Regions from separate parts of the Lysinibacillus sp. SGAir0095 genome, predicted to be linked through region 2. Evidence: riboswitches for the same ligand, from Rfam matches in the RefSeq annotation. Region 2 holds a riboswitch; the other holds the start of a gene.
What was found. A riboswitch is a leader RNA that binds a small molecule or an ion and turns the genes downstream of it on or off. The one in region 2 is predicted to bind cyclic di-AMP.
Positions count from the first base shown of each region.

Region 1 (16,417 bases), 550 kb from region 2:
TTCTTCTAAGCGAGAGACTATTTGTAAGAAGTGTTTTCTGTAGGTTGCTCCTTTTTTCCTAAAAGGAAGCGCGCTCATTTCTCCTACATAAGAAAAGGAGAGCCGATCATCTCGATTTAAAACCATTAGCCCAATGGCAGAAGCGATTTGTCTTGCGAACAACCATTTCTTATCCTCACCCATTGACCGAGTAGCATCCAATAAAATATGTACCCGCATCTCTTGCTCATCTAAAAAACGTTTTATAAAGTATTTTTCCGTCCGCGCATACACATTCCAATCGACTTGTCTCACATCATCACCTAGGGTATATTCACGAAAATCGGAAAAATCGAGGGATGAACCAAACCTTTGAGAACGATTACCCCCTTTATGTTGTCCACGTAGCTTTGAGGAGGTTGCAATAGATAAACGACTAATTTTCGCAACCCATTCATCAGGCAATATTATTTTTTGATTATTCATAGACCCACGCCTTGCTGAATTGAAGATAGAATGCTTTCGATTAAATCATCCGCTGTTTTCCCCTCTGCTTCTCCTTCATAATTCATCATCATTCGATGGCGAAGAGCTGGTTTAGCTACTGATTTAATATCTGCGATTGATACATGGAAACGGCCTTGCATCACAGCGCGAGCTTTTGCTAATTTGATAATACTTTGCAAGCCCCGGGGACCACTTCCATACATCACAAACTGCTGAACATCCGGTAAAGAGAAGTCTCCCTTTGGATGCGTGGCGACAACTAAATTAACCGCATATTCCATCATTTCGTCCGCTACCAATACTTCCTTGACCATTTGCTGTGCCACAACTAAACTGTCACTGTTCATGACTTTCTCTAATTCAACTTCCTCTGCACCAGTCGTTCTTTTCATAATTTCCATTAACTCTTTTTTAGATGGATAAGGGACTAAAATTTTGCACATAAAGCGGTCCATCTGTGCTTCTGGTAATGGATAGGTTCCTTCCATCTCAATCGGGTTTTGCGTAGCAAGAACAAAGAACGGTCTTGCCATTTTCTTTGTATCCCCTAAAATCGTAACGGTTTTTTCCCCCATAGCCTCTAGCAGTGCACTTTGCGTTTTCGGTGTAGCTCGATTAATTTCATCGGCTAAGACCATCTGGCTAAAAAGTGGTCCCGGCTGAAAGACAAATTGCTGTTTTCCATTTTCAGTTCGTTCTATAATATTTGTTCCCGTAATATCCGTTGGCATTAAATCAGGGGTGAATTGTATACGTGAAAAGGATAAATCAAGCACTTCCGAAATCGTCCGTATTAACATCGTTTTCCCGAGACCCGGCAAACCCTCCAACAAAGCATGACCATCAGCCAAAATGGAGTACAGTGTAAATTCGATTGCTTCTTCTTGACCAACTATAAATTTACCTATTTCTTGTTTTACCCGCTGTAATTCTTGACTTATTTCGCTATACTGCTGTTCACTAAAAGGCACTTCTTAAAACCTCCTTATTCCGACTCAATGGAAGAAAAATATGATTGTACGATATCTTGTAGATCCTTGGGTAGCTGCATTCTATCAGAGCTTTTTAAGTAACTATCTTTATAGTCGCCTACCACTTCTTCGTAAGGACGAATCGTTCCTTTTGTAACTGGAACAGGTCCTTTTTGTTCCCCTACTGCGGTTCCATCTCCTAGTGGACCGCCATCAACAGTAGTATCTTGGTTACCACCCACTCGATTAGGAATGGAAAGTAAATCACGACCCCCTTGGCCTAATCCGGCACCATTGCCACCTTTACCTTGACCGGTTCCGCCGGTTCCGGTTCCTGTTCCAGTTCCTTGCCCAGAGCCACTTCCTGAGCCGTTTCCTTGCCCGGAACCGTTACCTGTACCATTTCCTTGACCTTGCCCATTCTGACCCGAACCATTATTGTTGCCTTGGCTGTTTTCTTGATTATTGCCATCACTATCGTTTTGTTCCACTTCATCTTCACTTGAAGAATCACTCTGTTCATTTTCCGAACTATTTTCCGCCGATTCCGAACCAAGTTCACTGGCAATGGCATTTTGTAGATCAAAGCTAATAGGTTTTCCAAGTTTGCTTAAAGCAGTTTGGGTACTATTTGCGGTATTGGCCAGTTCCTTTTGAAGCTCCATAAGCTCCTCAAGTTGCTTTTGTTCCTCCGCAGTTAAGCCATCCATTCCTTCACCGCTATCTTGCTTTGCTAATTCTTGTTTTTCCTTTAACTTTTGCTCCTGAAGCTTTAATTCCTTTTGTTTTTTCACTACTTCCCGTAATGCTTCCTCGGAGGTTTCTAATTCGTCTAATTTGTTTTGTAATTCTTGTAATTGTTTTTTAGTTTCTTTTGTTTTGGTTTTGTCCTCAAGCTTCGTCACTTCTTTTTCCAGGTCCTTTAAAACATCCTGCTCTTTCTCTATAACAAGGGCTTGTTGTTGTGTTGCAGATGGGAAAATAGACAAAGCCCCCATCGCGATTAAAACCAAAACAATGCCGACCAAAACTTTCGGCTTCCAAAGAACCTTATCCCTTTTCTTAAATCGCTCAAAAGCAGCTGATGATTCTTTTACTGCCTTTTGCAAGATGGAGCCCACTAATGGATTGGACTCATCCCCTAAAGAAAGAGCGGTCACAAGCTCATTATGAGGGTAAAAGCTATCCAAATGGTGCATTGCTTCCTTTTCTTGAACTCGCCTCCACCAAATAGAAAGAACGAAGGCTACTATAGTTCCGATACCGACATAAATTGCAACATTCCGATAGTAAGGAAAGACAAATAAACGAGAAACTAAAAGAATCGCCGCACTTAGAAAGAATGCTAAAAGGATGCCATATTGCAATTTAGGAAGTGAATGCTCCAAATTCAAACTTCTTTTTGCTCGATTGATAAATTGTTTCAATGAACGACGGCGATCCATCTTCTTTGCCTCCTTATCTGTTTGTTTTCATGTTTGCACGTAATTTACGAATGGCTATAAATAAGCAAAAAGCTGTTATTAGTACATAGAAAATTAAATAGCTTACCCAGACCGGCATAGAAATTCCAACTACCGACTCAAGACTTGTTGCCATATCAGGGTACAGGATCGTCACCATTAATACGCCTGGATTAATACTCGCCCAGAAGTACGAAATGGGAGAAAAAGGCGTTACATTTCCTTGAGGATTCCCCGAACCCATAAACATTTGCTCCATGGATACCCCAACAAAGAATAGGAAGGCTGTAATTCCTGCTAAAAAGATCATGGATCCATAAGTAGCTATCATTGATACAATTGTTCTTTTTGTTATTGTTGAAAACATAATCCCAATACTGCCGATTGCAATTAGTGTCACCAAATAAAACAAGAAGATTGTTATTAACTGTGAAGGCGATACACCGCCAAATAGAAATACAAGACTATATAACGGCAAGCCCGCCACCAGCATTAAAACTAAAAATGCCACTGACGACAAAAGCTTCCCTACAATAATTTGCGTTGAGCTTTGTGTTGTTGTCAGTAAAATATTTAAAGTTTGTTTTTCTCGTTCAGTACTGATTGCACCTGCAGTTAAGCCTGGGGTAATGAACATTACAAGCCCCATCTGAATTACGCTTAATACAGCAAACATCGTAAAGCTGTCACTTGGTCTAAAAAAGGCAGTACCTGAAAATTGTGTGTAGATTAATAAAAACCCAGTAACAAAAATACAGAGGACCGCTAAGTAAAACATTAGTCCAGAGAAGCTTTTAAAGGCACGGAATCGTAATTTTAACTCCTTCGATAATACTGGATTTGAAAAACGCTCCATCACTCTGCATCCGCCCCCTTTGTAATCGCCATAAAGACATCTTCTAAATCTTTTTCCTCTTCCGTTAGTGAGAAGATCGGAATATCTGCAAGCAATGCCTTCCGCAAAAGATTTACTTGATCCCTTGTTTTTCCGCGATAATTAAAGGCAACCTCATTTTTTCCATGTGTTACTTCAATTGAGCTAACTAATGGGTCCTCTTCAAAAAAGGCGCGGGCCTTTTCGATTTCATCCATCACCTTAACAATGATACGTTTATCACTCTGCAACTGATCCTGGATTTGAGCAACATTGCCATGGGCGATTAGTTTCCCATTATCAATTACACCAATTTCATCACACATTTCTGCAAGCTCCGGTAAGATATGCGATGATATTAAAATCGTTTTCCCCATTGATTTTAAATGCTTTAAAATATCTCTCATTTCCACACGCGCACGGGGATCTAAACCTGAAGCTGGCTCATCCAGAATCAACACTTTAGGATCATGGATAAGCGAACGAGCTAAACAAAGTCGTTGCTTCATCCCACGGGATAGTAAGTCAACATATTCGTAGCGTTTATGCGTCAAATTCACCAGCTCTAATAATTGCGGAATAAGTACTTTTCTTTCCGCAGCAGGCAGCCCATAACTCGCCCCGTAAAAGTCTAAATATTCATCTGCCTTTAACTGGTCATAAACCCCGAAGAAATCAGGCATATAGCCAATTTGTTTACGTACTTCCTTCGCTTCACGTACAACACTTTTGCCATTTATCAAAGCGTCTCCAGCTGTTGGTGCAAGAAGAGTAGATAGTATTGAAAATGTTGTAGATTTCCCTGCACCATTGGCACCTACAAAGCCAAAGACTACACCTTCATCCAGGGACAAAGTTAAATTATCTAACGCCGTAAAGGAGCCGTATTTTTTTGTTAATCCTTGAATATCAACCATCATTTATTTTGCCACCCCTTTTATTTCGACATCTGGCATTTTTACAGGTGACCCCATATCATCCGTTAACCGAACAAGGATCTGCACTTGCCCCTCTGATGATATATATTGATTTAGGTTTGTTGAAAAACTTACACTTTTTTCTTGAATATCCTCATAATTCGAAGTGGTCCAATTCCAAATAGCAAGGGATGTTCGATTAGCCGCTTTGTTAGAAATGGATATTTCTGTCCAAGTTGTGCTACCCAAAAGCTCATCTGGCGCCCAAACAGTGAAGTTATAATCCCCTTTATCTAAATACCATTCATTTGTAGCTTCGTTCATTAATTCCATATAACCAGAACCATTCGTTGGCTCTAAATTTTCTTCTAATGATTCTTTATCTAAAGTGAAGTCCCCTGATAATTCAATTGTCGGCTCAAAACTCTGAGCAATATAAGATACGGGTGACATTTTTGCACTTCCGTCTAGTTCAATACCTACTAACGCTTCTTCTGTCCATGCAATAACCGTAGGCAATCGTTCACCCTCTACCAAAGCCCCTACGCCATATTTAAGTTTTTCTAAGCGTACGGGCATTAAATCATCTTTAGATTGTGGTTGTGTATAGTTGTAATTTGAAAAGGATGGCGAAAGAAGAACCGAATTTTTTACTTCTTCCGATACTTCAAGCGTATCGTCGGGCTCAATATCCCCTAAAACAATTTCTTTCGAACCAGACCAGATCGCTACATCATTTAATTTAAATGGGAAATGATTTGTGATAGTTCCCTCTACTTTTCCATCTTTAAGTGTAAGCTGAATATCCATATTCCCTGCATTTTCGATTTTTGTTTGCCCAACAATCGATTGAACAGACCAGTAATTTAAATTTCTCAAATTTATAGTTGATCCATTTGCCTGTTCTTTAACATATGATTTCTCATGTAATACAGCTTCAGATGGATTTGAATACATATTGGAGCCACGGGACGCAACAGCTGTTGTATTAGCATCCGTTGTAAAGGTGAAGTCCCCACCTCGATTTGTTAAAATGGACTCTACATAATTCCCTACCAAATTCTCCCCTTCTACCTTATAAAAAGCAGATTGTTGAATTTGGGATTGGAGCAAACGATCCTTCGCGCCAAAAATAAACATGGCTAGTGATAGTCCAATTGATAAGACAGGGATAATCCACCACGCTTGTTCTCGTTTATCCATTCTTTTTAAGACGAAATATAGTAATGGGCCAATGATTAAGATATAAACGATGACCGTAATCACAAGTAAGGTTGTAGAGACCTCAAAAGAAGGGAAAAGCTCATTCACACCGCCAACTTCTGATGGTAGGTACTCATTTAACCCGCCATAATACATTCCAAATGAGTTATTTTGGTTTGGATTTTGTAAATTTAATAATTGAGCTATTAATTTTGCGTAGCCGTCCATACCCGCAAGTGGTTGATCACCTAAAGAAAAAGTTGTTTGAATGATACGTCCACTTCCTAAAGATTTACTTGAGGCTAGGATTGTATCCCCATCAACAAGCAAACGGGCACTTCCTTCTTTTTCTTGCGCTTTATAAACTTCAATACCCTCCGGGAAAATTCCGTCCTTAGATAAAGCTGTTAGTTTTTCCTTTGAAACACTGACCCTCTCATTTGAAAGGATTAATGGTAAATGCTCCTTAAAAAGCCCTGAAGAAGCTTCAATCTGATCGGAAGCGCCGATTAGCAGCGTTCCACCATTTTCTACCCAATTGTAAATGGCTTGTTGTTGATTTTCTGTATAATCTGCAAGACTGATTTCATCTACCGCAATAACATCAGCCATCGCTAAACCCTTTGTTTCTGAAGGTAATTCAAAATTTTTAAGCTGATTCACATGGAAAACTTCCACGTTATAAGCTGAAAATTGTCTTAATCGTTGTAAGGCAGATAGTCGATCACTATTTTCCGTTAACGTATACACAAATGATGCATCTTGTTCATGAAACTGTGGACGTACCGCTTTCGTACCTGTATATTCCACAAGCTTCCCTTTTTCAATACCGCCCTCATAGAAATAGAATAGGTTCGGTTGTTGTTGACTACCACTGTACATATAATCATCAGAGAGTCCATTTAAATAAAGCTGAATGGTTTTCGTCTCACCCTCTGCGATATCTAATGGATATACCAACCCTGAACCGACAGAATAAGACTCAGCTGCATCAATGACCAGGTCTCCTGAAAAGGACGACCCGTTGTTCGTAATGGTTAATTTAAGTGGTAGTGGTGTGTAGTACTTTACCTTATTGGAAATTCCAGCTTCCGCACTTACATCTAATTTAGGTGCTGCACTAGCACTGTCTATATGTAGAAAACTAATAAAAAATGAAAATAAAAATAATACCGGTATGATTCGCTTAAACAAATCCCTAACCTCCTTTTTCTCTCTTTAATTGGTACGTTCATTTTACATTTAAGTTCCAGTATTTCCAAATAATTATCAAATTTTCAGATTTTGTTCGTGCTGTTCGTAATACTATAGGATTTTTTTTGAGGTTTTATGATGGTTAAGGAATTAAAGCGCTCCTCTGGTAAGGTGGGCGAAAAAAAAAAGACAAAACCAACATTAAAGTTGATTTTGTCTTTTTTGGATGCCTTTTGGCTTAATATGTAGATTAAAGCCGTGCACCTTTCTTCGACAGCCGTACATAAGCGTTACTCTTGTCGCCAGCTCAGGTTAGGCTACCCCGCGGCACATGGATGAAGCCACTTAATGCTGCTTCCTTCCGGACCTGACATGGTTCGTGGGTATCCATTGCGCAGGACCCAACCTTCAACGCTACGTGCAAGAGGCAGACCAAACATACGGACAGCCTCAGAAAAGGAATTCAGTCTCGCTAGAGCGGATTGCGAGTTACAGGGCACCGCTACCTCCCCACCTAGCACGGCATAAATTAGTATACTTTATATCAAGGGGTAAATGCAATGTTTTGTTCTGGGTAATTTGGAAATATAAAATTTTCCTATTAAAGTAAGTGAATCATGATGATTTGTTATCTTTATGTTCTCTTTTTTTGAGCAACAATCTTTTCACAAAATGCTCTAACCTTAATCTACAAATCATTTCACTATTATTTTATGAAAGCAAATAATGTTTATTATCAAAAACAAAAAAATGAATAAAAGTATTGACCAAGGTTACAATAAATGATATAGTATTTCTTGTCGATAGATTTCGACATATTATACGGAGGCATACCCAAGTCTGGCTGAAGGGATCGGTCTTGAAAACCGACAGGCGGGTTAAACCGCGCGTGGGTTCAAATCCTACTGCCTCCGCCATTTTTCAATTTAATTAATCAACTACTTAACCGTTTCTTGTGAATGCGGTTTTTTTTATATAACGACTTAAGATGAACTATTCACCTTAAGTCGTTTTTTTATTTTTCACTCTTATCTTATAGCTGATTTTTATCATCAAATCAGTATTCAATGACTAAAACAAGTAAAAAAGACTATCAACGATAAACGCCGATAGTCTCGATTATATACTTTTATACGATATTTCTTTATTAAGCCTTTTGAGTGTTTTCAACATCAGAATTCGGGTTAAATTGACCTTCCCATTTCGCAACAACAAGTGCTGCCAATGAATTCCCCACTACGTTAACCACAGTTCGTCCCATATCTAGTATACGGTCGATACCTATGATAAACATTAAGCCCTCTGCAGGTAGATTCATTGTGCCGAATGTAGCTAATAATACAACGAATGATACACCTGGTACACCGGCCATACCTTTTGATGTGACCATCAACACTAGCATTAACGTTATTTGTTGAACAATACTTAGTTCAATACCATACATTTGTGCAACAAATAATGAAGCGATTGCTTGATATAATACCGAACCATCCAAGTTAAAAGAATAACCTGTTGGAATTACAAATGTCGAAATATGTTTTGGAGCACCGACCTTCTCCATTTTGTCCATGATTCTTGGAAGAACCGTTTCCGAACTAGAAGTAGAGAATGCCAAAATTAATTCTTCTTTTATCACCTTTATTAATCTAAAGATGCTGTACCCAATAATTTTAGCCATAATGCCTAATATAACAATAACAAAGAAAATCATTGTTCCGTAGACAGTGATCGCTAATTTAGCAAGTGGAATTAGTGATGCAAAACCATATTTAGAAATTGTTACTCCGATTAAAGCGAAAACACCAATCGGTGCATACTTCATAAATAAGTTTGTTACATAGAACATAGCATGTGATATACCTTCAAAGAATCCTAATGCCACTTTTCCTCTTTCGCCAATCGCAGCGATTCCAAGGCCCAGTACTACGGCAAAGAAGATAATCGCCAGCATATCGCCTTCAACCATTGCCTGAATAGGATTTGTAGGAACAATATGCAGAAGTGTATCCACAATGGATTTTCCTTCTTGTTCATGGGAAGTATCGACATAACTAGAAATATCAGCCTGACTTAGATTATTCATATTTATGCCAGATCCAGGTTGGAAAATATTAGCTGAAACTAGACCTACTACAATGGCCAATAATGTCATGCCGATGAAATATGCCAATGATTTGCCGCCCAGTTTACCAACAGCTTTCAAATCTCCTACACCTGCAATAGCCACAATAATACTTGAAAGTACAATTGGTACAACGATCAGTTTAATCAAGCGGAGGAAAAGATCCCCTAATGGCTGCAAAACACTTTGTGCTGTTTCACTTCCATAGAAAATCCCGCCGACAATTACTCCTAAGATAAGACCAATTAAGATTTGCATTGCTAGACTTAATTTAAATTTCATAATTACCCCACCTTCTTGATGATTTTACTAGTCGAATTACACTGGTAAGGGAAACAAGTATATGAATGAAACCTATTAATTTAATTAACACAAAAAATAGCTTGTACTATAGACTAACTAAATCTCTTCATATCGCTTCCTTTAAACGCTTACGAGGTTAGCTTTCGGGTTAGGACTTCGGAAACGTAAGCCCTTTCTTTTTTAGAATTCACCTATAACGGAAATAGCCGTATAAATCATTTGGGTCCCCCGCTCTTAAATTAAGATTAAGCGAAAAATAACTAATTAAATTTTATCATTATTATACTTGAAAAGTAAATAAATGATTATTTCCATCTTTTTTAAGCAAATTCGAAGGATAAAAGAGCGATATATAAGCCTTTCATTTTCAAAAAAATTAATAGAACAAAAATAATAACTCTATTTAGGCAAAACTTTTTCTAAATATTCACGAATAGAGACCTCACCATTTGATAATGCTTCGGCTTCACGTAATTCATCTTTTCGCATTTTTTCTTCTGCAGCAGTTGCTATTTCTTCAACATCTTCTTTTGGAATAACAACAACCCCATCAGTATCACCAACAATATAGTCTCCTGGATGGACTGTCACACCACCAATCGCGATAGGTACACCTACAACTCCGCCTCCATGCTTAAAACCTGCAGCAACCGTTGTACCTAATGAAAAGACAGGGAAATCTATTTGTCGAATTGCCACAATATCACGTATTACTCCATTTACGACAAATCCTTGGACTCCTACACCTTTAGCTAATGAAATGACAAAATCTCCAGCAACCGCACGATTTGTATTTCCTTTAGCATCAATTACAAGTATATCGCCCTTTTGCGCTTTACTAATCGCTTCTAAAACTGCCCCATTTTCTCCATCAGGCAATCGTACAGTAAGAGCTCGTCCAGCAATTTTAAAGTGGTCGCTAAGAGGTTTAATAGCTCCATCAATATTTGTATGGCCACCTGTAGCATCTGAAATAGCCGTAGTAGGTAAACTGATTAATCTCTGTTGAACTTTTGTCGTTTCCATTATTACTGCCCCCTTTTAAATTAACTAAAAATTGTAATAATTTAAATATTATAGGAATATTAGATTAAGTTAAATAGGTTTTTTTATTAATTTAATCTAATTTGCCCCATTAAAGTTAAATAATCTGGATACAATGGTTTTAAGCATGCTCTTCTAGACGGGCGTTTTAATAGACCTAAACAAGTAGGGAGTGACATGTATGAAAATAAACCGATTAGTAACTCAATTTCAAAAGAATACTGGCGAAGCAGGTTATAGGATGGCGACATTTGATATCGAGGTTATTGCAAAATCAACTGGAGGGCTTGCTCCAACCATTCTTTATTTTCACGATAATCAAGATGTTACAGATGATATTCGCTCACTCCGATTTGGGTTAGATTCACCTTATTCTTACATTGATGATTACGATCAATTTCAAAAAATGCTCTATGAAAAAGAGCAACGGGCAATCAACAATTTATATGATACGTTTAGCATTCGCCCCAAAAATATGTCAACTTCCAAACAAGTGTTATGGAGCTTCGGTGTCTTGCTTTTAATGGCAATTCCATTATTAGTGGCAATTATTTTAAGATAGAAAACCCTAAGTAATGGATGATAGATTACTTAGGGTTTCATATTAGCTTCCTTTTTTCAATAAAATTTCTTGATGATTTCTTAAAATCGTTAAAATTTCTTCAGCTGTTGTAGCGACTTTTAAGATTTCACGCTGCTCTTCACGAATAAAGCCTTCCTCAATCATCTTATGGAAATGTTGAATAAGGGCGTCGTAGAATCCATCGATATTATATAAAATAACCGGGTTATGATGTAGGCCGATTTGAGCCCAGGTAAAGACTTCAAAATATTCGTCCAGTGTACCACAGCCCCCTGGCAAGGCAATAAAGGCATCGGATAGATCGACCATTTTCTTTTTTCGAACATGCATAGATTCAACAAAATGAATTTCACTTAAGTATAAATGAGCGATTTCACGTTTTTGCAAATGCTCTGGCATAATACCGATCACTCTTCCGTTATGACCCAGAGCTGAATCCGCAACTGTTCCCATTAAACCAACATTAGAGCCACCATAGACAATCCCAATTTTAGCTTTTGCTAATGTTTCTCCTAGCTCTTTTGCCTTTTCTATATAAACAGACTTCTTCCCAGATTGTGAACCACAGTAGATAGCAACGTTCATTTTCATTCCCCCAATATTCGATTTGATATAATACAAGTATACTGCGAAATTATTAATACTCTGTTAAAAAGGAGACCTTCTATGAAAATTTGCCCTTTAGGCGTTGGTGGTGCTTTTACAAAAAGCAACTTTCATAATAACTATATCATTGAAGTAGACGAAAAATTCCTATTAATTGATGCAGGGACGACCTTACGGAATAGTTTACCTGCCGCTGGATATGACTATCTAGCTATCGATTATGTTTTTATTTCACATCTTCATTATGATCATGTCGGTGGCCTAGAGGAATTAGTCATGACCCGTTTTTGGCAATTTGCAAACGGTCAGCACTCACCGCTAAAAACCATGATTATCGTGCAGGAAAAGCTTGCTTTACCTTTAAGAAAATACCTTAAGAATAGTCTAGAAAATCGGGGGCGTACCGTTGAAGACTTTTGTGATTTTATCATATTAAATAATGCCGATACTTTTACAATCGGACAATACACTTTTTCAGTAATTGATACGACGAACCTACATGCTGAAGGCTTAATCAGTGCCGGGTTTAAATTATCATCGGATGAAGCTAACATTGTTTTTTCAGGAGACTTGAAAAAGTTAGAAGCTACAAATATTTTGGAACAGGTTGATAAAAATACCGTTGCAATTTTCCAGGATGTTAGCTTCACATTTAACGGAGTACATGCAACACTTCAGGAAGTGCTGGACTATTATCCATTATCTTTACATGAAAAAATCTATGCGATGCACTATAACGATAATATAGAGGATTACGAAGAGGTTATAAAAGAAGCTAATATACAGCTTGTTAAAAAACAAGAGGTTCTCGAATTGCTTTGAGATGAAAAAACACTGTCTTCGAAAAACAGTGTTTTTTTCATATAATATTAAATGTAGCCATTTGGTTTAGTTTTCTTTTTTAATTAAGTCATAGGTAATGCAAATCGGTTTGTTTGAACGAGGATCCTTACTAATAACAGCATCAATATTAAAAACTTTTTTTAATACTTCAGATGTCATGACTTCATCTGGCGTCCCTGCTTTTACCAAGTTTCCTTTTTCAAGGGCAATCATATAATTTGAGAATCTCGCTGCATGATTTAAATCATGCAAAACCATCACAATTGTACGATTCTCCTTTTCATTTAAGTTTTGTAGCAGTTCTAAAACCTCAAGCTGGTGAGCCATGTCTAAATATGTAGTTGGTTCATCTAAAAAAATGATATCCGTATTTTGTGCGAGAGCCATCGCAATCCAAACACGTTGCTTCTGACCACCAGAAAGCTCATCCACATAATAATTTTTTAGTTCATATGTATTTGTAGCCTTCAATGCCCAATCGATAATTTCCTTATCTTCCTTTGTTAAACTCCCAAAGCCCGATTGGTATGGGAAACGGCCATACGAAACCAACTCATCTACTAATAACCCAACTGCACTATCTTGTGTTTGAGGTAAAATAGCTAGTTCCTTGGCTAAATCTTTTGTATTTTTCTTCTGAATTTCAGCACCATCAAGCATAATCTGTCCTTTTTGGTGAGGGATAATTCTTGTCATTGCTTTTAATAATGTTGATTTGCCGCATCCATTCGACCCAATAATTGTGGTGATTTGGCTATCGGGAATTCCAATAGTTAGGTCGTTGACAATTACTTTCTTATCGTAACCAACCTCGACATTACTTACGTTCATTCGCATTTATATATTTCAACTCCTATAATTCTACAGTAAATAAGAATCGTTCTCAATGAAACGATTAACCAAAATTATTCTCTTTTCTAATTCGATTGTCAATAACAAGTTAAACGGAAAAGAACTACATGGTGCTTAACTAATAATGTATTCGGTAATATTATGTTAGAATTTTTGTTATTTATCAGGACACCCTATAAAAGGAGGTGTTATGGGTAATGAGCCGCATTTTACTAGTTATTCTATTCCTAATAGGATTTTCATTAGATGTATCTGCTGAAACTCCATTTAAGGCAACATTCATAAGAGATCATCAGCTTTGGATAAAAGAAGGAGAGAAAGAAATCCAGCTTACTGAAGGATTGTTTGTTTCTTCTCCACAATGGTCTATTGATGGCCGGTTTATAGCCTATTTAGCCGGAAATAAAGCGGGAGAGAAACAATATTTAACGATTTATGATTCAAAAGTTAATAAGAGTTACCAACCCTATCAGGGGATTGAAACACATCATTTTAAATGGTCACCCACTTCAAATCAGTTGGCTTATACAGTAGATGGAATCTTGAGAGTTACAAAAATGAAGAATGGACGACCACAAGGTTTCGAGAATGTAGCACTCGGTGTAAGTAATTTTGAGTGGTTTCCAGATGGCGACGCATTTATCGTTTCCTCTCAATCGGATTTAGTGCCCACTGGATGGGGGCCAGTCCCTCTTTTTAAAGTCCCCCTAGACACCCACTTAGATACAAATAAGATTACACCGTTTTTTACGATTCAAACGAATGAAGAGGACCTATTTGCAATTGATACGGCTTATTTTAAGTGGAGTGCAGACGGTAAATGGCTTAGCCTTTTGGCGATTCCAACTGCCTCCTGGTCCAACGACAGTAATACACTGTGTGTCATCTCATCAACAGGCGATAACTTTCAAGTGATAGGTAAGATGCTTGGCTTTGAAGATTGGATTAAATGGGCACCATCAAAAAATCAACTAGCCTTTATCTCTGGGGAAGGTAGATTTTTTGTTGAAAACAAAAATACAGCTATTGCTGATATTCCAATTTCAACCACACCCAAAGCGTACACACCTAAAGGGTATGTCGATCTCGATCTAGAATGGCTTTCCCCGGATAAAATCATAGTGGCTCGTTCTAAGGATCATAAGGATTGGAACGAAGGCCCCGTTCCAATCATGTATACCTCTCTTTATACCATAGACCTTAAATCCGGTGAACAAAAGCAGCTTACATTCCCCAAAAACAATGAATTGGATTCTTCACCTCAAGTAGTTGGAAATGCAATTACTTGGCTTCGAAAGGTTGAAAATCAAGTTCAAGGAGATGTATGGATAAAAGAAAACATAGACGATGAACCATATGTATGGATAAAAAATGTAGAATCTACCCCTGTTTTTTTTAATGAAAGCAACTAAAAAAGTGCCTCCTTTTTTGGACTAAAGGAGGCACTCTTTCATATCTCTTACATAAATCACTGTTTAAGCCTGTCGCAAGCTTTCGGTGCAGTTAATATGAGTTTATTAATTTGTGTAAGCTTCCCTTTATTTACTTTGTATTCTATTTACGGAGATGACTTGTCTGTTCCAACATATAGGCAATGCGCTCTACAATGCTCTCGATTTGTTCCGGGTTTTTCATTAAGTCGTAATCGTTAATGTCCAAACGCAACACTGGGCAAGAATTGAAGTTGTTAATCCAGTTTTCATAGCGTTCATGCATTTCAATCCAATAATCATTAGGTGTTTGCTGCTCCATTTCACGGCCACGCTCTTGGATGCGACCAATAATATTGTCAATTGGTCCTTCTAAATACACAAGTAAATTTGGATGCGGGAAGTATGGTGTCATGACCATGGCATCAAATAAATTTGTATATGTTTCGTAATCAGTTGGGTTCATTGTCCCTTTGTCATAATGCATTTTTGCAAAAATCCCTGTATCTTCGTAAATAGAACGGTCTTGGATAAATCCGCCACCATACTCAAATATACGTTTTTGTTCCTTAAAGCGTTCTGCAAGAAAATAAATTTGTAAATGGAAGCTCCACTTTTCAAAATCATCATAGAACTTGTCCAAATATGGGTTTGTATCTACCTTTTCAAATGAAGTACGGAAATTTAAGGCTTCTGCAAGTGCTTTAGTCATTGTAGATTTTCCGACCCCTACCGTCCCAGCAATGGTAATCACCGTATTGGATGGTATATTGTATTTTTCTCGTAAATTCATTCTGTATGTGAACTCCTTTGTTGTAGCTTTTCTTCTACTAATTTTAATACCTTCTCTAAATCTTCAGGATTTTTTACAAAGTCTATTTCGTCGCCATTTAACTGAATGACAGGAATATCAGGGTGCATCACTTCAAAATGCTGAATGAATTCGTGATAATCAGCAGCTAGTTGTTCTATGTAATCTCGGGTAATCATTTTTTCAAACTCTCTACCGCGCAGGGCGATCCGATCCATTAATGTATCTAAACTAGCATGTAAATACACCACCATATTAGGTCGTGGCATATCTGCAGTTAATATGTTGTAAATGGACTCATACTTTTCATATTCAGATGGCTGTAAGGTACGCTTTGCAAAAATTAAATTTTTAAATATATGATAATCCGCTACGACAGGTGACCCTGTTTCTATTATATGTTTCTTAATGTCAGTTAGTTGTTTATATCGATTACAAAGGAAGAACATCTCCGTTTGAAAGCTCCACTCATCTATGTCTTCATAGAACTTTCCTAGAAACGGGTTTTCATCCACAATTTCTTTTAATAAATGGTATTCAAAGGCGTTAGAAATGGCGTTAGATAACGACGTTTTCCCTACACCAATTGGACCCTCTACTGTAATAAATGGAACAGACACCGAGAAGTCCCTCCTTCAAGTCTAAATTTGTCAATGCTATTCATTTTATCATATGAGCTTGTCGAAAAACAGAGACAGACTGCAAACAAAATAAG
Region 1 is NZ_CP028083.1:31,165-47,581, reverse strand. It holds gene C1N55_RS00200 (DUF58 domain-containing protein) at 1-465, opposite strand, end outside; gene C1N55_RS00195 (AAA family ATPase) at 462-1,457, opposite strand; gene C1N55_RS00190 (hypothetical protein) at 1,472-2,902, opposite strand; gene C1N55_RS00185 (ABC transporter permease) at 2,916-3,779, opposite strand; gene C1N55_RS00180 (ABC transporter ATP-binding protein) at 3,776-4,711, opposite strand; gene C1N55_RS00175 (cytochrome c oxidase subunit II) at 4,715-7,108, opposite strand; RNA gene ffs (signal recognition particle sRNA large type) at 7,365-7,631, opposite strand; tRNA gene C1N55_RS00165 (tRNA-Ser) at 7,933-8,025, shown strand; gene C1N55_RS00160 (cation:dicarboxylate symporter family transporter) at 8,256-9,512, opposite strand; cyclic di-AMP (ydaO/yuaA leader) riboswitch at 9,643-9,795, opposite strand; gene C1N55_RS00155 (RraA family protein) at 9,933-10,559, opposite strand; gene C1N55_RS00150 (sodium:proton antiporter) at 10,759-11,139, shown strand; gene C1N55_RS00145 (LOG family protein) at 11,182-11,745, opposite strand; gene C1N55_RS00140 (MBL fold metallo-hydrolase) at 11,827-12,588, shown strand; gene C1N55_RS00135 (ABC transporter ATP-binding protein) at 12,655-13,446, opposite strand; gene C1N55_RS00130 (translocation protein TolB) at 13,659-14,873, shown strand; gene C1N55_RS00125 (deoxynucleoside kinase) at 15,016-15,684, opposite strand; gene C1N55_RS00120 (deoxynucleoside kinase) at 15,681-16,322, opposite strand.
Region 1: another riboswitch for cyclic di-AMP. It lies ahead of C1N55_RS00160 (cation:dicarboxylate symporter family transporter); the one in region 2 lies ahead of C1N55_RS02960 (TrkH family potassium uptake protein).

Region 2 (16,417 bases):
GAGAAGTATTTGAAATAAAAACTAGAATTTAGAGAAGAACTAATTGATGTGATGAGGATGTTATATGATGAAATTGAATAGTAAAGGTTTGTTTGCCCATTCGATTAAAAGGAAACTACTAACTGTTTCTATTTTACTACTATCTATTCCGATGATTATTTTAGGTATTTTGAGCTATCAAAAAAGTAGTAGCAGTTTAAGTGAGCTTGGCGAGACGAACTTAAAAAATAGTGTTGAATACACAATTGAGTTAATGAACGTACTAAACGAACAGGTTGAAAATGGGGATCTTACATTAGATGAGGCGAAAGAAAAAGTAAAGTTAGCCATTCTTGGAGAGATGCAAGAAGATAACACAAGACCGATTAACAAAAATCTAGACTTAGGCGAAAATGGGTATGTATTTATCTCTGATAAAGAAGGGAATCTGATTGCGCACCCAACAAGCGAAGGTAGTAACCTTTGGGATAAACAAGATATAAACGGTAAAAATTACGCACAAGAATTTATAAAAAATGGATTAAATGGTGGAGGCTTTACCAATTATTTTTACCCTCTTCCTAATAATCAGGAACAAATAGAGGAAAAAGTAACCTACTCAAAAGCTTTCGACGATTGGGGCTGGGTAGTTGTTGCAGGTACGTACATGATGGATTTTAACCAACCTGCAAATGAGATTTTCCAATTAAATTTAATTATTATAGGTATAACATTAGTGATTGGTATTTTGATTATTTGGTTCTTTGCAAATCACGTTTCCAGCCCTATAAAAAAAGTAACAGAACAAATGGCATACATAGCAGATGGAGACCTAACCCGTCATCAACTTGAAATCAAATCAAAGGATGAAACGGGTCAATTAGCTAATGGCATCAATAGCCTTCAAAATAAATTGAAAAATATGATTCAAAATATTTCTCAAGCATCGCAATTGATTACAGGACATAGTGAGGAACTGACGCAATCTGCAAATGAAGTGAAGATAGGGGCAGAACAAGTTGCTAGAACAATGGAGGAAATCGCTTTTGGTACAGAGGCACAGGCAAGTCACGCATCAGATCTTTCCTCATCAATGGGAACTTATGTAGAGAAAGTAGAAGAAGCCAATGAAAATGGTGAAAGAATCCATCAGTCATCTCATGAAGTATTACAATTAACAGAAGGTGGATCTCAGTTAATGCTGCAATCGATTGAACAGATGGCAAGTATTGACCGAATTGTCCATGAGTCTGTTTTAAAGGTTCAACAATTAGATATTCAATCAAATGAAATTTCAAAATTAGTCACGGTAATAAGAGAAGTAGCAGAACAAACAAACCTTTTAGCACTGAATGCGGCGATAGAAGCAGCTCGTGCTGGCGAACAGGGACGAGGATTTGCAGTAGTAGCCGAGGAAGTGAAAAAGCTCGCGGAACAAGTAGCAAATTCTGTTTCGGAAATTACACAAATCGTAGGAAGAATTCAAACAGATTCTTCAGAAGTAGCAAATGCCTTACAAACAGGCTATACAGAAGTGGAAAAGGGCACGAGTCAACTTAAAGCAACAGGCGAGACCTTCGAGAACATTAGTGCATCTGTAAAACTAATGGTTGAAAATATCCAGACGGTTAGTGAAAGTTTAATGATTATCAAATCAACTAGTCAGGAAATGAACTCATCGATTGAAGAAATTGCGTCAATCTCGGAAGAATCAGCGGCAGGCGTAGAACAAACCTCTGCCTCAACACAGCAAACAAGCAGTTCTATGGAAGAAGTAGCAGCGAGTTCTGAGGAACTTGAGAAATTAGCCATGGAATTAAATAACCTAATTCAACAATTCAAGCTGAATTAGCTACAAAATAGTGCCATGAAAGGGTACTAGGGGTGCATGTGCAGCCTCTAGTGCCTTTTATATTAATTTAAATTACCAGAAAGATAATCTTTCACGTAACAATTGCTGCATTTGCATTAGTAGTTTATGAAAGAGTTATAATATTGTACTTTTTTACAAGGATACGAAGTACACTTTTCGGCTTAAATTAAGATAAAGTATTAAATAAAAATGAAAGTTATTTAAAGTGGTATGGGAGAAGATAAAATTGAAGGACAACTTAAAATCTAACAATCAATTACCAAAAGGCGATTTAAGTGGTTGGAACAATAGAGAATATATCGAGGAACTAATAAAACGATATTCCCAACATAATGATCCTGATTACGCCAATTGGTCAAAAAATTACATGAGGAATCAGTTTGAATTCTTAGGGATTCGAACACCGATACGCAAAAAACTAACAAAACAGTTTTTAATGGAATTCGGTGTCCCGTCAAAAGAAAACCTACCAGTTGTAATCTTTACATTATGGGAGCAGCCAGAAAGAGAGTATCAAAAAGCAGCTCTCGATATACTTGAAAAAGTAAAAAAGACGCTCACTCCTGAAGATATGCCATGGCTAAGCTCTTTAATCGTTAATAAGTCATGGTGGGATACAGTAGATGTGCTCTCTCCTAATATAATGGGCCATATGTTTAATTCTTTCCCGGAGCTAATCGCCCAATATGCAGACCAGTGGATGATGGATGAAAATTTTTGGCTACAAAGAGCGGCGATTCTATTTCAACTTAAGTATAAGAATAGAACGGATGAAAGTCGCTTGTATCGATACATTCTCTCTAGGGCTGATAGTGAGGAATTCTTTGTCCAAAAAGCGATTGGATGGGTGCTGCGGGAATATGCGAAAACAAACCCTACAAGTGTAAAAGTGTTTGTTATTTCAAACAAATTAAAGCCACTTAGCAAGCGCGAGGCGTTAAAGAATTTATGAGCTATGTAGTGTGTGGTGAGTTGAATATTAATGTTAAAATGGATGTATAAAAATAATTACTGGAAATGAATTTCAAGTAAAGAATAGTACAGAAAAGGGATAAAAATGACATTACAACAATTAAAATATGTAATAGAAGTTGCTAGAAGTCGGTCGATTAACAAAGCGGCACAAAACCTGTTTATTAGTCAACCAAGCCTTTCCAATGCATTAAAAGAGTTAGAGGAAGAAGTAGGGATTACAATTTTTTTGCGATCTAATAAGGGGATACAGATTACTCCTGAAGGATCGGAGTTTCTAGGTTACGCTAGGCAAGTAGTTGAGCAGGCAGAACTTCTGGAGAATCGTTATACGAAAACAAATTCTCCACAGCAACATTTTTCTGTATCTGCTCAGCACTATGCTTTTGCGGTTAGTGCCTTTGTTCGTCTATTAAAAGATTATGATATAGAGGAATACGAGTTTAGTCTACGAGAAACAAAGACATATGAAATCATTGATGATGTCAAGAATCTCCGAAGTGAGATTGGTATTTTGTATGTCAATGAATTTAATAAAAAGGTCATTCACAAATTTTTAAGAGAAGGAAATTTACAATTCCATGAGCTATTTACAGCAAAGCCACACGTTTTTATTAGCTCAGCAAATCCACTCTCTGCAAAGGAGTATGTTACCTTATCGGATTTGGATCCTTACCCGTATCTTTCATATGAACAGGGGGATTACAATTCATTTTACTTTTCGGAGGAAATTCTCAGCACTCTAACTAGGCCGAAAAATATCCGGGTTACGGATCGTGCAACTTTATTTAACTTACTGATTGGGTTAAATGGCTATACCATTTCAACAGGTGTTATCAGCCATAAATTAAATAGTAAAGACATTATAGCTGTTCCCTTAATGGTAGACGAGCGGATCCATGTAGGGTATATTACGCATAAAAATGTGACAAATAGTACGTTGGCGAATACTTATATTCAATATCTAAAAGAGTCGATTGAAGAAGAACTCCATTAGTTATAGGTAAAAGCTATAGTGAGGAATAGTTTTTATATGTTACATTATAATAATTTCCCTATGCTACACTAACCTTACCTTAAGAAAAGCGATTTTATAGAAGGAAAGAGGGAGATTAGTAATGACGAAAACACTAGTAAAAGCTCCATTTAGAGCAGATCATGTTGGAAGTTTATTAAGACCTGAAAGAATTCATAAGGCTAGAAAGGATTTTCAAGAAGGCATCATTACGAATCAAGAACTGCATGCAATCGAAACTGAAGAAATTACAAAAATCGTTGATAAGCAAATCGAAGTTGGACTACAAGCTGTTACGGACGGCGAATTCCGCCGCCGATTCTGGCATACAGATTTCCTTGAACATTTAAATGGGGTTGAGGGTTACATTCCAGAATCAGGCTTCGCATTCAAAGGGGAAGAAACAGAGCGATACGATGTACGAGTAATCGGGAGAATCTCGTTTAACCCAGATCACCCACATATCAAAGAATTTATCGAGTTTAAAGAAATTGTTGGTGACCGTGCTGTTGCAAAACAAACAATACCGAGTCCAAACCAATTATTTAACGCGGGTATTCGTAATCTAGAAATCTATCCGGACCTTGAAGAATATACAAAGGATGTCATCCAAACATACCGTGAGGCCATCAAGGCTTTCTATGATGCTGGCTGCCGTTATTTGCAGCTAGATGATGTCTATATTGCGGGTCTGAATGCTCCAGACATTCCATTCAATGATAGCGGCTATTCTCGTGAACAATTAATTGATTTAGCTCTTCGTGTTGCCAATGGCGTTCTAGAAGATAAACCAGAAGATCTAATCATTACGACTCACCTTTGCCGTGGGAACTATCGCTCTAAATGGGCATTTGAAGGCAGTTATGCGAAGATTGCGCCAACATTATTCGCAAAAGAGAAAGTAGACGGCTTCTTCTTAGAATATGATGATGATCGTTCTGGCGACTTCGGACCACTAGAACATATCCCAAATGGTGGCGCACAAGTGGTGTTGGGGGTATTCACATCCAAACACGGAGAATTGGAAGATAAGGAAAATATTAAAGCACGTATTGAAGAGGCAACAAAATATGTGCCATTAGAGCAATTATGCATCAGTCCACAATGTGGATTTGCTTCTACTCATCATGGAAATATTTTGACTGAGGATGAGCAATGGGCGAAGTTGAAGTATATTGTCGATATTTCGAAAGAGATTTGGGGATAAGCTTTTTAACTAAACTTCGATTCATCGCTGTTTTGGAAAATGAAATATGCTAGTCAGAATCCATTTTGATATTCTTTCAAAATGGATTCTTTTAATTTTCTGAATGCAGATTTAATACTGTATAATACTTAAACTCTACTTAAAAACTACCACTTGACCCTAAAAAGAAGGGGGTGTCACTGAAAAGAGAATACTGACTTGCTCGTCGGCAGGATTACTCCACATATGCAGAGCTTGGGCTGGAATTTTTACACTATCACCGGTCATTAAAGTATACTCATCTCCTAAAAGTGATAATTGGATAGGTCCTTTTACTACATAAGCAACTTCTTCTCCCTTATGAGACATGGGAGTTTCCGAAGAGGATTTACCTGGCTTTAAATGCATGATCGCAGTAGCTATCTGACTAGTAAAGTCAGGGGATACTAATTCATATTCTAAACCATCGATTATGATTTGCTTACGTTCCTCTTTTCTCACCACAAGCTCTCTTGTATCCAATTCGTCCATTAAAAATGTAAATACAGGTACATCTAATACCTTCGCAAGCGATTTTAATGTCTGTATCGATGAGTTACTATGTCCTTTTTCGATTTGACTCAGCATGGATGGCGTGATGTCTGCTTGCTTTGCTAGTTCTCTTAGGGAAAGCCCTGCATTCTTCCGATATTGTTCAACCTTTAATCCAATAAACGATTGACTCATTTTTACCTCCATTAATTAATGTAATTTTCTAATTTGTATTGTACTTATCACAGTTTAGATGTTAAATTTAATTTAACATATTAAATTAAAATGAACAATCGATTGGGGTGGAACTATGATTTCATTTATTTTAATGACATTATTTGTCGTGATGAGTCCTGGGGTTGATACAGCTTTGATTACAAAACGAACAATTTCAGGGGGGAAGAAAGAAGGCCTACTGATGGCTTTAGGAATTACGGCTGGTTCACTTGGTCATACGCTTGCTGCAACACTTGGGCTATCAGCTTTGGTTCTACAATCGGCAGTAGCTTTTTCTATTTTGAAGTGGGTAGGAGCAATCTATTTAATCTATCTAGGTGTTCAATCACTTATAGCTCGAAAAAGCCCAGAAAATGTGACGACTGCGGATCGTAATGCGAAAGGGTCACCATGGAAAGAAGGATTATTATCAAATCTGCTAAATCCAAAGGTTGCCGTCTTTTTCATCACGTTCTTGCCTCAATTTGTTAGCTCGAAAGAAAATGCGATGATGGAACTTCTTGCTATGGGATGCTTTTACTCGATATTATCGATTCTTTGGTTCGTCTTCTACGTTTTCTGTTTAACTTATATTCGTGAGTGGCTATTATCAGCGACTGTTCAAAATTATATGGAAAAACTAACAGGCATCGTACTCATTGGTTTCGGGGTAAAGCTACTGTTTACGCAGAATAAATCATAAAGATTTTTCTTAAAGAGGTGTATGAAAATGTACAAAACACTAAGTAAATTAGATTTTCAATATTTTATTGGCCAAGAGGTTACAGAGGTAAACACCGAAAAAAATTATCCATTTGGAGTGTCTTTTGAAAGAGGAGTTTTAACCATTGAATGCCCTTGGAGATTACGAGTTTCTAGCGAAGTGGCAATTGGATATTCAGATTGTCTGCAAGCACCAGGACAATACTCGCATAAAGATGTTGAAAAAATTCTCATGGGAAAACGAATAACGAATATCTTCCATTATGAAGAGATTTCAGATTTAGTGGTAGAATTTGAGGGCAAAATCTATCTTGAATTATTCCATGACAGCAATTATTTTGAGGGATGGCAGCTGCGAGGCGAAAATGGAATGTATGTATTCACCTTACCGGGAGGGGCTTATTCGGATTAGATAGCTTTTCATTTTTAAATTTTAGAAAAACCTTCTATAGAAAGTAACCGTATTTTTTAGAGTGCCTCATGAGCGTTAATTCAAAAAGGATTAAGGCTCTTTTTTGTTGAAGTAATTTAAAAGGTCCCTAAACATGGCCTTAAAAAACTACGGAATTGAAATAAGGGGCTTGGTTTATATGGGTTTTGAATCTTTTCGCTTTATTGTATTTGTTAATAGCATAATCCTTTTGTTAATTATGACACTGGTATTAAAAAAGCCCTTTCGAAAATGGGGCTTTGCTATTATGCTCGTTTTTACGATTGTCTTTGCTGCCATTGAAATAACAGCTCCGTTAATTAGAGAAAAAAACTATGAAGCTTTTCTAGTAGAGATTGAAAATCAATTGATTGAACAATATCCAACAAATAATTGGACTCTGAATAAAGATATTGATTTTTATAGTTTTCCTTATGATTTTTTAGTTGAGGTAGCATTTGAAGAGGATTCTAATGTGATATATGGATTTGTATTGGATGAAGATGGCAAGTTACATGAATATTATCGGAAAGAACAGGACTAGTTGCTTGGTATTATAGATGATGAATAAAAAGGAGCTAAACAATATGCAAGAATGGCAGGGTGCTTCAGGAGTTTGTATAAATGAAAATGGACAAATCTTAATGGTTTTACAAGGGAAGCCTGATGAAAAGAAGACTTGGTCGATACCTTCTGGTGGAAGGGAGAGTAACGAAACCTTTGAGCAATGCTGTATCCGGGAAGTTGCAGAGGAGACGGGATACAAGGTCGAGATTGTGAGAAAACTTCAGGTGAAAAAGAAAAGCTATGATGAAGCTAATATTTCCATTGAAGTTCATTATTTTCTAGTCAGGCTTCTTGGTGGAACTAAAACCATTCAGGATCCTGACAACTTGATCTATGATATTGCATGGAAATCTATAGATGAAATACAAGATTTAGAGCTTACTTTCCCTGAAGATCGAAGCTTTTTAAAGGACTACTTGGTGAACATTGTGTGAAAGCATCGTAGCTCTTTTGGGAATCTTTAGAGGAGTAACCTTCTTTGCTGTTCTTTAATAAAATAGCATAAGGAGGTGTTTTCACATTGACTAAAAATGCGAAATTACTTTACTGCCTATTGGGAAGTGCTGTACTGGCATTATTAAATAGTCCTATTCTTGGTTCAGCTTTAGTGGGCGTATTCAGCGGTGGCGGAGCTCTCGAAGAATTTATTTTGCTGGTTGCAGATATCTTGTCATTTGTCGGGTATATTCTATTAATCCTCTTCTCGCTTATGTTGATATATTATAATTCAAAATCAAAATTTAAAGGATAATATATACAATCAATTGAATATTAAGATACAGAGGACATTAGTGAAAATAAACTAATGTCCTTGTTTTAGCTAAGGTTAAAATTGTGGAGGGATAATTTATATTGAATCAAAAATTGATACGACGGATGATTCCTCATTAGAAATGTTAATGTTCTTTCTTTTTCTCCAGCACCAAAATTATTGACGTTTCAAAAGAAGAGGAATTACTGAAGAGGTGGACAATTTTGCTAACTAATTTGTACTTTGTACGACACGCACATTCTATATATACTCCTGATGAATTACGAAGACCTTTATCTGAAAAGGGATGCATTGACGCTGAAAAAATTAGACAAGCTCTTGAAAATGAAAACATAGACATTGTTATTTCAAGTCCTTACAAAAGGGCAATCCAAACTGTCGAGGGTATTGCAAATGTTATAAATATGGAAGTTATATTGGAAGAAGATTTTAAGGAACGGACGTTATCTATAGAACCTGTTGAGGACTTTAACCTAGCAATAACAAAAGTTTGGGAAAATGCTACGTTTTCATGGCCAGGTGGAGAGTCTAACATTATGGCACAAAAACGAGGGATAAGGGCTATGGATAAGTTGTTAAATACCTATGCAGGTAAAAACGTTGCAATAGGAACACATGGAAACATAATGGTACTAATTATGAACTACTTCGATAAAAAATATAATCTTAGTTTCTGGGAGAATCTTGATATGCCTGACATCTATAAATTAACTTTTGATAATAAAGTTCTAAAAGATGTTAAGAGGATTTGGAGTAGATCTTGTTAGAGAGAAAATTTTGTATAGGAGCTGCTACATATGGAGTTTTATAGATTTAATAAAGAATGTGGTAAGACAATCACACAATTTAATTCGAATTTTGTTATGTCACGTATTTTGCAAACGGAAAAAGGCGTGCACATAGGTTGTATGTACTTGGAGAAAAACGGTATTGTCGGTTTTCACCAAGCAGTTGTTCCTCAGCTTTTGTTAGTGTTGAATGGTGAAGGATATGTGCGGAATGAAAAAGAAGAGTACTATAAAATTCAGCCGGGTGATGCAGTATTTTGGGCAAAAAATGAATGGCATGAAACAAAGACTGAAACAGGATTAACGGCCATGGTTATTGAGAGCGAAGCTTTAAATCCATCCTCTTACATGCCATTAAAGAAAGAGTAGCTGTTTTGATAGAAGAAATGTGAAGGAACCTTAAACAAAAATGGTTCTTTTTTATTTTTCAAATTTATATTTTTTTCATATTTACAATTTACTTACTGAGGAGTAGAATGAATCCGAAATCAAATAATCAATGGCCAAATCTCTTAATGAGAACGGAGGACCCGATCTTTTGGGGTTAATTCTGCAGGTTGCAGAAAGGATGATTTTAAGCTTCTTCGCCATCCTACCCGTCAGCTAACTTCGTCGGCTAAAGCGGAGGAGGTCTATATGACCGCCTAATTCAAGGTGCCCTTTTGTTGGTAAACCCAACGAATAGCTACTTGTTTTAAATGCGGTCTTTTCTTATGGAGAAAAGTTAAATGTAATGGTAATAAGTAATTTATTTATGGGAAAAACAACCCTATAAAAGAAGTAGATTTTAAACTTCAAAAATTGAGGAGAAAGAACATGAAAAATATACTTTTAGAAGGACTAAATCCTTCTAAAATTTTAGTGCTAGGATTTGCTTTTGTCATCTTTGTAGGAGCATTTTTACTTACGCTACCTATAGCAACGGCAAATGGAGTCAGTTTATCTTTTTTAGATGCTTTGTTTACAGCGACATCGGCTACATGTGTTACAGGTCTTGTCGTTGTTGATACCGGTAATACATTTTCTATGTTTGGTGAGATTGTCATTTTGGTACTGATTCAAATTGGCGGTTTAGGATTTATGACCTTTGCGACGTTTTTATTTACATTATTAGGTAAAAAAATCTCACTTAAAGAAAGACTACTTTTAAAGGAAGCTTATAATGCAACATCTACTGCCGGTATGGTGAAATTAGTGAAAAGGATATTGCTATTTACCTTAGTTACGGAAAGTGTGGGAGCCTTTTTACTCGCAATGCGTTTTTCAATTGATATGCCAGTTGGTGAGGCAGTGTATTTCGGCATTTTCCATAGTGTTTCAATTTTTAATAACGCGGGCTTTGATATTTTAGGGGATTTCAATAGTTTTACGGGCCATGTGGATGACCCATTTGTTGTATTAACATTAAGTTCTCTCATCATTATTGGTGGTCTTGGATTTGTTGTAATCAATGAATTGTATGAATATCGTGAAACGCACAAACTTTCACTTCATACCAAAGTTGTCTTAACTACAACAATAATTTTGATTATAGGGGCTTCTATCTTAATCTTCTTATTTGAGTATGGAAACGATAAAACTCTGGGTCCTCTAAATTTAGGTGGAAAAGTACTAGGTGCTATTTTCCATAGTGTAAGTCCAAGAACAGCAGGCGCTAATACATTATCCATAGGTGATTTAACATATGCGACACTTTTCTTAACCATTTTCCTTATGTTTATCGGGGGAGGTTCAGGTTCCACAGCGGGAGGAATTAAAGTATCGACTTTTGCAGTTTTAATGGCGACAGTAATTTCTCAGATCAAAGGAAAAGATGATGTAGTTTTATTTAAACGTCGAATTGTTGAAAAAACAATATTAAAATCACTCACAGTTGCTGTAAGTGGAATGATGATCGTGATTACGGTTACTTTCTTACTTAGTATCACAGAGCATGGACATGATTTCATGATGTATTTGTTTGAAGCAACCTCAGCATTCGGAACGGTTGGTCTATCAATGGGCTTAACACCAGAATTATCGCCACTCGGACGAATCTTGATTGTACTAACGATGTTTATAGGAAGATTAGGACCGTTGACGCTTGGATTTGCTATTACGAAAAAGCAAACAAAAGAAGCGTATAAACGTCCAAAAGGAAATATGATGATTGGTTAATCCAAAATAGGGAGAGTTTAAAAATGGCAAAGTATCAATATGCAGTAATCGGCTTAGGGAGATTTGGAACAAGTATAGCAAGAAGATTGCATGAAGCTGGGCAAGAAGTATTAGGGATTGATCTTGATGAGGAAAGTGTGGGAAATGCAGAACCATACGTAACGGATAGTGCTATAGCAGATGCTAGTGAAGAAAAAGCACTTACTTCCTTAGGAATAACTAACTTTGATTGTGTCATTGTAGCAATTGGAGATGATATTCAGTCTAGTATTTTAACTGCAATGCTTCTAAAAAATCTAGGAATCAAAAAAATCATTGCAAAAGCTACGAGTAAGCGTCATGGGCAAGTGCTGGAAACGATTGGTGTACACTGGGTGATCTATCCTGAAAGAGATATGGGGGAACGTGTTGCCAATCAGCTGCTATCGCCAAACATGCTGAATTATATTGAACTATCCAAAGACTATAATATTGAGGAAGTACTTTTACCTAAGAAAATGGTAGGTAGAAGTTTAAAAGATCTTGATATTCGAGCAAGGTTTAAGGTCAGTGTCATCGCCATTTTAAGAAATAGCGAGATCATTGTTTCCCCATCTCCAGACGAATTACTTCAAAATGATGATATTCTAGTAACAATAGGAAATCGACAAGATTTAGCTAAGTTTGCTAGTTTGGAATAGATAAAGATGATTATAAGCTTAGAAAGAGGCCTCATCAGAGCGCCTCTTTTTTATCTATCGATAGAGAGGTTAAAAGAGTGACTGTGTAGAAACAATATTCATAAGACACAATTTGGGAGGACGAAATGAGCAAATTTAGTTTGTATGGCAAGTTTACGGTACAAGATGGGGAACGAGACACAATGGTAGAGATTTTGCTGGAAGCTGCAGAATCAATGGCTAATCTTGAAGAATGTGAGATCTATCTCGTAAATATTAATGAAACCGAACCGGATTCAGTGTATGTCTATGAAGTATGGAGTAGTGAAGAGGCACATCAAGCATCCTTATCGCTAGAATCCACTCAAAAATTAATTCAACGAGCAAAACCAATCATAACGGGTATGGATAGAGTTAGCACCCTAACAACAATGGGTGGAAAGGGTATTTCTTAGTTCTAAGAGTGCAAGTTTTTGTGAAAGGGGGGAGTTTTTTGAAGAAACTACCGTTGATATTGGGTGTAGTAATGGTTATTATCGCGGTATTTGTGTTTGTAAATAAACTATACTACCCCCCACTGCCGATAACGGGAGTGTCCCCAAAGGAAGCAATGGATGCCTTCAATGAATCCAATAGCAAAATTGTCCAAATAGCGGAGGAAGGTGGTAGTCTCTGGTATATAACAAAAACTGAAAACAATGGTATAGAGACTACTGATGCACACATAAAACAGTTGATAGCAGCTGAAGGATGGGAATTTAAAGAGAAAGAGGGGAGCGGTTTATTCTTTGAAAAAAACGGTGAAAGATTAATTGCCACTACTCAAATGTGGACAAAAAACTATGTCATCGTTAATATACCTGAGTTTAATTCTTCTACGAAAGAGTGATGAAAGTTGAAGACGAATTATCAAACACAAATAGAAAGAATCGTAAATGCATTATCAAAATCATGGTCCATCAAATCAAGTTCTAAGTGGAGTATAGAAAACCCGGCAAAGGGCCATTGCGGTGTTACCACTTTGGTTGTCAATGATTTATTGGGTGGGGAAATTTTGAAAACGAGTCTACCTGATGGATGGCATTTTTATAATTTTATTGATGGGAACAGATATGACTTTACATCATCTCAATTCATAGAACCTATCGCTTATTTGGATATTCCCTCAAATAGAGAAGAAGCATATTTGGATACGAATGAAAAGCAATACACTTTTTTAAAACAAAGGGTATTAATGAACTTGGATGCTTTAAAATCCGTTTGAATAAGAACAGTACTTATTTCTATCTTATCTGTTCACGAATTTTCTGAAGCTCCTCAAAAGATAGATCGCCAAGAGATTTTTTGATTTCTTCCTCGATCAGCTTCCTGTTTTTTTCTTGATATTGCTTACGCCACTCTCGAAGGCCTTCCGTTTTATCGAAAAGATATTCAATATCGATTTCTTCATTTTCTTCATCAGCCAAATAATCAAGTACCGCTGCTAGCATCCGTGAAACATTCTCCATTTCACTTTGCAGGTTATTTGGCACTTCTTCTATTTTCTCATTTTCTAATTCTTCGTTTGTTTGAGAAGACTTTCTTGGCATAGTGTCGCTCCTATTTTAAAGATTATCTAGCCTTAATATGCCCAAAAATTTGAACCTCATAAGCCTATAAGCTTTAATGTAATACAATATAAGAAAAAATCGTTTTTCTTGTAACGTAACGCTAGGTTGGGAGTTATATAAATGAGAGGAGGGAAAGGATGGAGTTTGAAGAAATCTATCGTGAATATTTTAAAGAAGTATACCTATATATCAAATCCCTAAGTCGCGATGAAAAAATAGCGGAAGAAATTACCCAAGAAGCATTTTATAAAGCGTTAAAAGCAATTGAAAAGTTTGATGGTTCCAAAGATATTCGAGCATGGCTTTTTACAATTGCCAAAAATACATACTTTTCTTACTACAAACGAAACAAAAAACAGATTGATTTTGATGATGAACCAGATACAGGAGTTCAATTTGTTAGCAATTTGATGGCTGAAGAAAGTGCTTTTACTGTTCACGAATTTCTTCACACGATGGATGAGCCGTACAAGGAAGTCTTTACACTGCGGACCTTTGGTGAACTGCCCTTTGAAAAAATCGGAAAACTCTTCGGAAAAAGCGCGGGGTGGGCCAGGGTGACTTTTTACAGGGCGAGAAAGCAAATATTGGAGCATATGGAGGCGATAGATCATGAAAGAGATTAAATGTACAATCATCCAAGATGTTTTACCTCTTTATATTGATGGAGTGGTGAGTCCAGATACAAAAGAGATGGTAGACGAGCATTTAAAGCATTGCGAGAAATGTCAAAAAGAGTTGGAGTCCATGAAACAAGAACTCTATTTACCTGTTGAAAATAAAGACTCTCTTCTAAAATCATTCAGTAAAAAGTGGCGCAATAAAAAAATAATGATTGCCCTTGGTTCCATTTTAGGAACGGCCATCCTTTTATTCGGTGCGTTCTCGTACGTCTTTTATTATGAAAAGGTTATACCCTATTCGGAAGATCTGATTAAAATCGAGGCTCCAAATAATCAACAATTGGTATTGCATTATTTTGGGAAAAGCTATGCTGGTGTACACGAAACACATCCCATGTCTCTTGAAATAGATGGGGAGAAAAAGAATGTGAGTTTTATTTTTTATACACAAACCATCGCGCATTCACCTACAAGAAATCTTTTGGATGATGATGGCCAAAATGAACACAACTATATCTCTGTACTTCCCGAGAGTGAAAAAATTGATGCTGTGTACTATGCTGGTTTTGATGTAGAAGACATTAGTTTTGGAAAAGATTCATGGGACGACATACTTGAAAGGGCTGATTTAATTTGGGAGCGAGAGTAATTTAGTAAATTGGTATGAAGGGATGATCCGAAAAGGATATCCTTTTTTTAATTTTTCATATAAAGCATGTTTTGTAAATGGTAAAATAGGTAAATAATGTTATTTTTTGAGGAGGGATTGGGTGATAAAACAGATATTAAATATTTGTATGGTTTTATTGTTGCCACCAATAGTTGTTCAATTGTTAGTGCTTATTTTTTTCAAGATAGAATTCAATTGGGAATATATGTACCTTATGACGCTATATACTCTAGTAACGTCCATTATTTTGATAAGAAAGCACGAAATAAATGAAAAAGGTAAAAAGCAGACTAGATTTAATTATGTTGCTTCAGTAAGAAGCGGCCCAATGATTTTTCTGCTTGTTATCTTTGTATTTAACACAAGTGTTACAGTCAGTGGTCTAGAAAAAGAGGCATTGGTAATAAGAATCGTCGCCATAGTAGCAATAATTATTTTGGCTTTTGTAAGATTCAAGTTCTACATCGAAGAAAACACACTTACCTATGAAATCATGCTCTTTACGATTCTACTTTATAAAAGAAGAGTTTTTCCTGATGACATTAAACATGTAAAATTTGTGCGAACTGGTTGGGCTAAAAAGGCCGCCATTATTAAAGTCAAAAAGGGAATCAACCTACGCATCATTAATTTTGAACCGACACATGTATGTCCGGACTTAAATAAGTTTACTGACAAACACTCAATCTCAATTTCAAAAACAAATGATTACATTTTATTAGATAAATCATCTCGTCAATCAGCCTTAAAGGGGAAAGAGGAAGTCTAATGTTTTTTTTACAAATGTTAGATACATATTTAGAAGATGTAATTGATTACATATTGGATAGGTGAAACTATCAAAAGCACTAGGAAGGTTAGGAGAAAACAATGGTTATTTATAAAAAATTAGTTCGAGATAAAATCCCTGACATAATTGAAAATAGTGAAAATACGTGTGAGGTTGCAACATTAAATCAAGAGAAATTTATCGTAGAACTTAAGAAAAAGTTGCAAGAAGAAGTTACTGAGTATCTAATTTCATCAACTGATGATCATGCAATAGAAGAACTTGCAGATATCTTAGAGGTAGTTCATTCGTTAGCTAAAACGCATCTCAGTACTATTGAAGAAGTTGAAAAAATACGCCAAAGCAAGTTTGAAGAGCGTGGGGGATTTGAGAGGAAATTTTTGTTGGTTAGTACAGGTGAAGAATAGTATTTTAGTTGTGATGTATTGTAAAATGGAGGAGAGAAGTTCAAATTAAATAAGGCAATAAAGCGTATCCATTTATAATAGGGAATACGCTTTTTATAATGAGCAGCTATGCTTCTGCTCGTTTAACTTTCTTCCACTTCGAGTATATTTCGAACACTGAAATTAGAATCATGACCCAAAGAGCTCCACTTTCAAAGGAAATGCCGGAAGAAGATTTGCCTCCTAAAAGCGGGAATAGTACCAATAATGCTAATATGTATAGTGTTAAAACTATTTGCCATTGAATATCTTTTTTAATGTCTGTAGCATCATGTTTTTTGAATACAAACCTAAATAAAAGGGCTCCTAAAATTAGGATAAGGAGGACTCCTGTGGGAATTGCATTAGCAAATGGAACCTCGGGGAAAAAGTCATAAACAAATAAAAGTGTTATAGCCAAAATGAAAATA
Region 2 is NZ_CP028083.1:584,014-600,430, forward strand. It holds gene C1N55_RS02900 (methyl-accepting chemotaxis protein) at 65-1,831, shown strand; gene C1N55_RS02905 (DNA alkylation repair protein) at 2,079-2,804, shown strand; gene C1N55_RS02910 (LysR family transcriptional regulator) at 2,910-3,821, shown strand; gene C1N55_RS02915 (5-methyltetrahydropteroyltriglutamate--homocysteine S-methyltransferase) at 3,943-5,046, shown strand; gene C1N55_RS02920 (helix-turn-helix domain-containing protein) at 5,206-5,751, opposite strand; gene C1N55_RS02925 (LysE family translocator) at 5,867-6,475, shown strand; gene C1N55_RS02930 (DUF6188 family protein) at 6,503-6,907, shown strand; gene C1N55_RS02935 (hypothetical protein) at 7,086-7,469, shown strand; gene C1N55_RS02940 (NUDIX hydrolase) at 7,513-7,926, shown strand; gene C1N55_RS02945 (hypothetical protein) at 8,013-8,243, shown strand; gene C1N55_RS02950 (histidine phosphatase family protein) at 8,468-9,031, shown strand; gene C1N55_RS02955 (cupin domain-containing protein) at 9,062-9,421, shown strand; cyclic di-AMP (ydaO/yuaA leader) riboswitch at 9,544-9,684, shown strand; gene C1N55_RS02960 (TrkH family potassium uptake protein) at 9,869-11,209, shown strand; gene C1N55_RS02965 (potassium channel family protein) at 11,233-11,889, shown strand; gene C1N55_RS02970 (putative quinol monooxygenase) at 12,015-12,323, shown strand; gene C1N55_RS02975 (hypothetical protein) at 12,362-12,757, shown strand; gene C1N55_RS02980 (YunG family protein) at 12,764-13,132, shown strand; gene C1N55_RS02985 (hypothetical protein) at 13,152-13,457, opposite strand; gene C1N55_RS02990 (RNA polymerase sigma factor) at 13,616-14,104, shown strand; gene C1N55_RS02995 (zf-HC2 domain-containing protein) at 14,091-14,750, shown strand; gene C1N55_RS03000 (hypothetical protein) at 14,872-15,540, shown strand; gene C1N55_RS03005 (nucleoside triphosphate pyrophosphohydrolase) at 15,642-15,968, shown strand; gene C1N55_RS03010 (hypothetical protein) at 16,075-16,417, opposite strand, start outside.